2 regions of the Thermorudis peleae genome follow, and region 2 is predicted to be linked to the other one. Evidence: riboswitches for the same ligand, from Rfam matches in the RefSeq annotation. Region 2 holds a riboswitch; the other holds the start of a gene.
The links. A riboswitch is a leader RNA that binds a small molecule or an ion and turns the genes downstream of it on or off. The one in region 2 is predicted to bind fluoride.
Positions count from the first base shown of each region.

Region 1: linked by a shared signal. The riboswitch ahead of N675_RS12040 (hypothetical protein) and the one ahead of N675_RS13605 (dynamin family protein) in region 2 are both predicted to bind fluoride.

Region 1 covers NZ_JQMP01000004.1:460,245-464,619, forward strand. The annotation lists gene N675_RS12030 (Ig-like domain-containing protein) at 1-1,220, shown strand, start outside; gene N675_RS12035 (NAD(P)/FAD-dependent oxidoreductase) at 1,217-2,377, opposite strand; fluoride riboswitch at 2,444-2,520, shown strand; gene N675_RS12040 (hypothetical protein) at 2,553-3,707, shown strand; gene N675_RS12045 (HEAT repeat domain-containing protein) at 3,724-4,134, shown strand; gene N675_RS12050 (AAA family ATPase) at 4,141-4,375, shown strand, end outside.
Region 2 covers NZ_JQMP01000003.1:476,576-480,950, forward strand. The annotation lists gene N675_RS05155 (GntR family transcriptional regulator) at 1-168, opposite strand, end outside; gene rlmN (dual-specificity RNA methyltransferase RlmN) at 462-1,598, opposite strand; fluoride riboswitch at 1,726-1,801, shown strand; gene N675_RS13605 (dynamin family protein) at 1,843-3,441, shown strand; gene N675_RS14275 (right-handed parallel beta-helix repeat-containing protein) at 3,655-4,375, opposite strand, start outside.

The DNA.
Region 1 (4,375 bases), on a different contig from region 2:
TGCCTCCCAGCGGCATGACCTTTGTCTACCGCCCATCATTCGATGGCGCCGGCATCGAAGGGCTCTCACAGGCCACCGTTGTTGGCACCGAGCCAATTGCGGTTGCCGTCGATGCCGTCAAGTATCAAGGCAACAAGCTCGACGGCCAGGGCCAAGCGCTCAGTTATCTTGCGCCGAGTGGCGCAGCCGAGGGAGAGTTCCTTACTCTGCCACTCGTCCAAAAAGGCGATGGTAGCCAGCGAGCTGATACGAGTGGCATCAATCTCTTCAATACAAGCGCAACGACTCCCGCTGAGGTCGTCGTGCGCTTCTTTGATCACATGGGGCATGAGGTACCGAGTAGCACTCAGTCGCTGACGCTCGCCCCCCACAGTGGTCAAACGCTCTACACACCACGCCTCAGCGCACTAACACCTGGATTTCACGGCAGTGCGGTCGTTGCCGTACGGACAGGCGGACCAGTAAGCGCTATCTCGAATAACGTCAACTACGCTGTCGCTGTCGACGGCTCGACTACGTTTAGCCTCGTGACCACACCACCTGGGCTACCCATGCCCCAGCCAACAGGCGAGTATGCTATTACCTTAACGGCGTCGGCCGACATCAGTCAAATCAACGTTCCAATCCAATTGACCGCAAAAACTACAGGCAGTGTGATTCCGATTACCCTCTTTTCGCTATCCGACCACAGCATCCTATGGTTCAACGTAAGCAACGAAGCAGGCCAAGTCGCATATTCCCATGTCCATACTGATCCTCAGCGAACTGACCAGGTGCTTGCCTGTATCGACCTTGACCTGAGCCTTTCATGCGATCAAGGCGAGCCACGCGCAGCCGTGACGCTCCAGTGGGTGAACTACCAACTCGCATTCCCTGCTGACGGCTCCAATCCCCCGTATGGCGACTCAGAAACGGTCCAGCTAACGGTTCTTGTTACGGACATCGGCATGCAATCACACAGCGTTGCAGGAGCGCGCGTCCTCTTCAGCATTCTGGAAGAGGGAAATGATAATCCGGCACCTGCCGTCATTGGTTCAGCAACACCACTAACCGATGCTAACGGGAAAGCCTCTGTCACCATCCTGCGCAACGGTAGTGAAGCTGGTACAACGACGATCGTTCGGGCCTGCGTTGACGTTAACCGAAACGGCCAGTGCGATAGTACGAGTGAGACGGCAGGAGAGCCACATGATGACTGGATTATCACGTGGAGTTCCTAATTTGCGCGCCGGTGCTCACTGTTACGCCAGGCAGCTGGCCGTCCAGGATCAAAGGCGGACAGTTCGGCTAGTGTCTCGGTACCAGTAAGCGCTGCGACAAGGAGTTCGGCTGTGCCAGGGGCGAGCATGACTCCCAGGTGTTCGTGTCCACTTGCGACCCAGACATTTGCCCAGCCGGGCAGGCGGCCGATAACGGGAAGTCCATCGGGAGGCGCCCCTGGCCGCAGTCCAACAGTCGTGCCAGCAAAGATTGCAGGACGCAACCCGGGCGCGAGCTGATTCAGGATGGACAAGCACGTGACAAGGCCATCAACTGTTGGCTGCTGTTCCCAGCGCCCTCGTTCCTTCGTTGGACCTGCCCAAATATCGCCATCAGTGCGTGGAACAACATAGCCACCAGCCGGACCGGCAAGGATTGTTCTGAGCACCCCCGGCACTGTACGAAGGAGCACCATCTGGCCACGCACCGGCTCGATAGCGACGGAGGAGCCAAGCAATCGCACGAGAGCCGTTGTCTCAACGCCGGCTGCGAGTACGAGCTGGTCAACCGGCAATACTGCTGCGCCAGTCTGCAGCGCAATCACGCGGTCGCCGACTGTTTGGAAGCCGAGTACTGGGGTCTGTTGCAACACGGTTACGCCGCGCCGGCACGCTGCGTCCAACAGTGAGCGCACAAAACGAGGCACCACCATACTGGCAGCGTCAGCGAGATACAGCCCACCAACGACCTGTTCAGCCACCACTGGTGCATCAGCTCGCACTGCTGCAGCGTCGAGCCAGGTGACATCAAAACCGAGCGACTCAAGCCATTGGCCATGATCCCGCAGCGCTTGAGCTTGCTCAGCTGTGAACGCTAACCGTAGCTCGCCCCAGGTGTGATAGCTTGGATCGATTGGCGTTTCATCCTGCAGCGTCGCAATCAACCAGGGATAAGCCCGCAGGCTTTTGAGAAGCAAGGCACGAAGGGCTTCGGGTTGTTCTCGTTCAAGATGGGGCCCAACAATTCCCGCGGATGCTTCGGCAGTCCCAGCGCCAGGTATCCCACGCTCGAGGACGCAACACGAGACTCCTTGGCGCGCCAGTAAGTAGGCAAGTGTTGCCCCAATAATGCCACCGCCGACAATGGCGATGTCAACCCCATGCATTTGCTTTTGCACGATTGCCCTACTCTCCCCTCGGCATTGAGCACGGCGCCGTCAGCACGCGTGCTTTGTGGTATACTACGCTACGCAGGTGATGAGGCTCACCAGGCGGCACAAGACCGCCGAACCGCCGAGCGGCTGATGGCCTCTACGCAGTTCCGGATTATTCCGGTAGCGTGGAGGTTTTCTTATGGTGCATGAAACACCGGCCATGCGAACAGGAGGAACAGCCGAGCAGCGTGGCGGATGGCTTGCACGCATTTCCCGCCTGTTTCGCACTCGTCCAACTATCCAGCCAGACCGCGTGCTCATTGCAATGCTCACGGAAGCGATCGCCTTACCTGGTTGCCCAGTCTGTCGGCTCCTTGCAGAGCGCGAATTGCGCGGGCTGGAATCAATCCTGTGGGAACAGGTCACCGATCCAGATACTCATCGCGCACTACTGGCCGCGCGCGGTTTTTGCTTCATTCATAGTTGGGCACTCATACCAGCTGGTGATCATGTATTCAGTCACCATGGTGTGGCAATCCTTCTGCAGCGCATTCTCGTCGATCTACTCCAAACAGTAAAGATCGGTGGCGTTACAGCTGCTCGGCGCTGGCTCACCCCTCGTACTCCCTGCCCGGCTTGCATCTGGGAAGCCCAACGAGAATCGACGCTGCTTACCGCGCTGGCGTGGATCGCCATGCACGAGCCAGAACTCGTCGTCAGTGAGCCAGCGCTACTCTGCCAGCCACATGCCCACCTTCTTGCCATCACCCTTGAGCGAATCGCCCCAGCTCAAGCAGCGCGCTGGCGTTCGCTGCTTGACATCCTCGCCACACGATATGCGCACCACCATCGCAGCCTCGATAGTGAGCAACAGCTTGCACTGCGTGTTGGCCGACGACCACCATATCTTCCACGCCAAGCTGAATATTGCCCATGGTGCCAAGCTGAGCGGGAATATCTCAGTAAGGGAACGGCCTGGCTGTGCGACCGCGCTCGGGCATGGACCACCTATCTCGATGCTCCCCAGCTGGTTGCCCAGTTGCTGCTTGAGGAAGACCAAGCTTGGCCGGAAGCAGTTGCTCTGCCGATGGAGACGAGCAATCACTCAGCGGAACCGCGCTGCCTTGGCCACCTTCGCCAAGCACTCACACAGCCAGACGCTGACCACGTTCTTGATGAGACGGTGGCCGCCTTCGAAGAGCTTGCTGAGCGTGCTCAACGATTTATTGCCAGTTCTGATTACCGTTTTCGCGGGCATCTGACTGACGAAGAGCGGCGAAGTTGGCGAGACCTTATCGCAGTCTTTGGTGGAGAAACGCCCGGTGTCTCGCTTCACGACGCACGGGTCTCGTGAAACACGAGGATAAGTCATGACGATGCATGGTAGCACTATCGCAGCGGACTCCTTTACCGCTAAACTGATTGCAGGGCTGCGGCATCCTCGACCAGACATTGCTGAACACTGTGCCTGGATACTTGGCGAACAAAAGGAGCAGTACGCCGTACCCGCACTCTGCCAAACAATCCAGGAACGTCTGTGGGACGTCGATGTTGCAGCCGCCGCTGTTGCAGCACTCGGAAAGATCGGCGATCCGCAAGCTCTCCCGGCACTTCAATTTGCACTCCAGCATGGAGCAGCACGTGTCCGCGTCGAGGTTGTTGCAGCACTGCGGCAACTCCATACACCGCAAGCCGATGCGGTATTGCGCGACATCGCGGAACATGATCCGTTAGCTAGTATTCGTGACCAAGCACTCCGCGCGCTCCAGAAGGGAAGGTAAACGTTCATGGGACAAATGACGCCGATGCCCCGGCTTGATGCGACAGCCGCAGAACGTATCCAAGCACTTGCACAGCGCATTTGCGATACCGTTGAGCGAGTTATCGTGGGGAAACGGGCAGTTATCGAGCAAGTCCTTGTTGCCCTGCTCGCCGATGGCCATGTGTTAATTGAAGACGTCCCTGGTATCGGCAAAACCAAGCTCGCCCGTACGCTCTGCCAAACGCTCGGGGGCACCTTCC
Region 2 (4,375 bases):
CTGCAGGGCCTGACGCACCGTAATGCGGCTGACGCCGTACTCTTGCTCGAGTTCGCGCTCTGAGGGGAAGCGATCGCCGGGATGAAGTTGCGCGATGCGCGCTTCGAGTGCCTGTTGTAGCAGCCGGTATTTTGGCAGCGACGGGCGCTGCGCGTTCCACGTCTGCACGTGGGCTATCCTTCGCTTCAATTGGTCAAGACGTTCGGATGTTATAACCACCTCTTGTTGGCAGTATACCGATGTAACCCTGCGTTGTCAACTCCCAGGTGTGGAAGGGGCGCGGGAGTGGATTGTTTGGCAAAAAGGGCGAAGGGGTGCAGGACAGCGCGTGAGATAGGCAACAGTGCGGTGGGTTACGGGAGAGCAGGACGCGAGGGCAGTGGGGCACGAGGGCGGTGGGGCTTGGTGTGGTGCGGCCGTGTCTTGGGGATACGGCACGGCGTGAGAGGGTTGCGCAGAGGCTAGGCGTGCTGATCGGTCGAGGATGTGGCAGCGATGGCTGCTTCCGCGTCGGCTTGGGCGCGGAGTTGTCCGCAGGCGGCAGCAATGTCGACGCCGCGGGAGTAGCGGACAGTGGCGGGGATGCCGTGGCGGTGCAGGATTGCGGCGAAGCGTGCGATGCGGTCTGGCGTTGGGCGAGCAAGGTGCGGGGCGGCAGGCGTTGGATTGAGTGGAATCAGGTTCACGTGGCAAAGCAGGCCATGGAGCAAGCGCGCGAGGGCTTCGGCATGATGATCCTGGTCGTTGACGTCGCGAATGAGGACGTATTCAAAGGAGATGCGCCGTCCAGTCTTGGCGACGTAGCGCCGGCAGGCAGCGAGGAGTTCGGCGATGGGATAGCGCCGGTTGATTGGCACGAGTTGTGAGCGGAGTGCGTCGTCCGGCGCGTGGAGCGAGATGGCCAGCTTCACCTGGTAGGGCTCCTCAGCGAGACGGTCGATGAAGGGGACGAGGCCGGACGTTGACAGGGTGATCCGCCGGGCGCCGAGGCCAAAGCCAGCGGGATCATGCAGGATGGCGATCGCCTTCATCGTAGCATCGTAGTTTTGGAAGGGCTCGCCCATTCCCATGACGACGATGTTAGTGAGTGTACGGCCGCGCTCGCGGGCAAGCCGGGCGGCATAGACAACCTGGGAGACGATTTCACCGGCGCTGAGGTTGCGGATGAGACCAGTCATGCCGGTGGCGCAGAAGGCGCAACCGACCGCACAGCCGACCTGGCAGGACACACAGACAGTGGTTCGGTCAGGATAGCACATGAGGACGGTTTCGACATGCTCACCGTCGACGGTACGGAAGAGGAGCTTTTCGGTTTCGCCGTCGTCGCTGGTGACGGTGCGCGTCAGCTGGAGCGTTGTGAGCGGCAGGGTTTCGGCAAGTTGCTGGCGCAGCGCTTTGGGGAGCACCGTCATGGCATGATAGTCAAGAGCGAGTTGTTGGTATGCCCAGTGGAAGAGTTGCCGGGCTCGGTAGGGTTGGTGGCCCTGCGCAACCAGCCGCTGCTCCAGTTCGGCAAGCGTGAGGTCATGGAGCGTGGTTGGGCGTTGCTGGCGTGGTCGGCGCGGGCGTATGGTGCGTAGCGGTGTCGGCGTCGTCATCGTTTGTGATGCTTGTGTCACATCGATCTTGCTCATGACAGCAAGTGTAGCATGGGAAGGGCAAGGCCGTAGGTGAGGGCTGCGTGGCTGAGAGCACGGTGCTGGTGGCTGCTATACTGTGATGCCGAATGATCATGGCGATGGAGCCCGCCAGTGGCGCGGTGCGCCCGAACTGCGGATCAGCTGATGGCTCCTGGCCGTACGGCCAGGAGCTTTTCTTGTTGTGGTGAAGTGGAGGACTGGCATGGATACGACACTGACGATGCTTGGTTCGCTGCTTCAACAACTGGAGCCGCTTCTAACGACGACGGCAGCTGCTCAGCGTGTTCATGCCCTGGCCGATCGTCTGATGCGTACAACGCTGAACGTGGCAGTGCTGGGACATTTTAAACGCGGCAAGTCGACGCTGGTAAACGCGCTCGTTGGCTATCCAGTCCTTCCGATGGGCATGGTGCCATTGACAGCGATCGTCACGTATGTCGAAGCTGGTCCGGCATTCTCGGCGACCATCACGTTTCAGGATGGGCGCACAGCGGAGGTCCCGATTGCGCAGCTTCGGGAGTACATTACCGAAACGGAAAACCCGGCAAACGCGAAGCGGGTCGCTGCGGCAGTGGTCCAGGTGCCAACAGCACGGCTTCCTCACGGGATTCGTCTCGTTGATACGCCGGGGATAGGGTCGACCTATGTCCACAATACCGCGATTGCGCGTGAATTTGTGGCCGATGCAGATGTGGCACTCTTTGTGTTGTCGGTGGATCCGCCAATGAGTGCTGAGGAACGAGCGTTCCTCGAGGAGGTCGCACGCTTCGCTCGCCGCCTGCTGATCGTGCTGAACAAGATTGATCGCTATAGCCCTGCGGATGTTGCCGACGTCATAACGTTTACGCGGAAGGTGGTGGCAGATCGTGTGCCAGCGTGTCCAATTCTTCCCGTTTCCGCGTTGCTTGCGTTAGAAGGACGGATAGCAGGAGATGCGGCACGAATCGAGCAGAGTGGCATCCAGGCGATCGAGCAGTTTTTGGTGCAGGAGGTCTATCAGGCACGTGAAGCACTGCTCGTTTCGGCTGCGGTGAATCAGCTGCACATGCTCATCAGCGAGGCGGAACAGCAGCGACAAGCGACGCTTGCTGGGTTGGCGACCTCGCGCGAGGAGCTTACGCGCCGGCTCGATATGTTTCGACAGCGGGTAGCAGAACTCGACGTCCTTCGTGAAGAGCGCGATGCCTTGTTGCGCGTGGCACAGGCTCGACTGGTGGATCAGCATCTTGGATCAGCGTTACCGACCTTGCGCGCTGAACTGCTTGCACTGGCGAACCAATTGCCTGCGCTGATCATGGAAGGGAGCGAGCGCTCGCTGAGGGCGCAGGTGCGGGCAGGAGGCCACTGGATTGTTGAGACGCTGCGTTCGACGACCGTGGCGTGGATGCAACGCGAGGAGCCGGCGCTGCTTGACGTGCTTGGAGCGATAACAGAGCGGTATCGTGCAGCGCTGCAGCGTGCGCTGGACGCCTTGCAGGCGCTTGCCCAGGACGTGCTTGCTGTCCCTGCGTTGCAGGTGCAGGTACCGGAGCCAGTGCCCGTGACTGCACATGCGCGGCTGCAGGTTGTTGATGAACCGGTCATGCTCGAATTATTGTCGATGTGGTTGATGAGCCATTTGCCCGGGCGGATTGGACGTTGGCTCATCCTCTGGCGAGCACAGCGCCGGCTCGAGGACTATGCTGATCGGATGGTCGGTTCAGCGCGATATGCGCTGCGGCAGTGGATTGCCGAGCAGCTTGAAGAGCGACGGGCGGTGCTTGAGTCAGCGGTCTCAGCGGTTCTTGAGGCGTTGACGTAAGGCGTTGAGGCCGTACAGGCTGCGATGTTGGACGGTGAGGATGCCGTTGCGGCGTTGCGTGTGCGGCTGCAGGCGGAGCTGGCTCAGCTGGAGCAGATTCGTGCGGCACTGGAGGGCGTGGTCTCTGGGGGGCAGCAGGCAACGGTGGCGGAGAAACGATGAGCGGGAAGGGGAAATCCCTTCCCGCTCACGTGCTGGGCCGCAGGGATCGCCTTATGGATACGGCGTGCCGTAGCGGTTGTGCAGGACTTGGGCGCCGAGGCGTCCGAGCAGCACGTCATACCGCTGCGGGAATTCGCCGGGGTGCCATTCGAAACGCTCGCGCTCGAAGTACTGCACGGTATAGACCTTGCCAGTATCGGGGTTGACTTCCTGGAATTCCTCGGAGATTGGATAGCCGAAGGTTGCCAGGCCGCCGAACTGCTCCCAATACGCGCGGAAGCCCGAGCAGAGGTTATGGCGCGTCTGTGGGAAGTAGATGCAGGCCGGGCTGGAGTTGGGCTGAGCCGGCTGGAAGGCTGGATCCGTGCGGCCAGCAGTCACTTCGTCACCGAGCAGGCCGAGCAGCACGTCGTAGCGCTGCGGGAACTGGCCTGGGTGCCACTCGAAGCGGGCCCGCTCAAAGTACTGCACCGTCAGGCCGTTCTCCTGGAACTCCTCGGTGATCGGGTAGCCGAAGATGGCCAGGCCGCCGAACTGCTGCCAGTAAGCTCGGAAGCCAAAGCAGAGGTTATGGCGCGTCTGCGGGAAGTAGATGCAGGCTGGGCTGGGATTCGGGGCAGCCGGCTGCGCTGGGCCAAAGCCTGGTGAGGGTGGCGGTGGCGGAGGCGCGGCGGCCGTCCAGTTAACTGTGGCGGTGGCGGTCGGGTTGCCTGCGACCTGCGCCGTTGCGGTCACGGTGTCGGTGCCCGCGTTGCTGCCGCTATAGGTGATA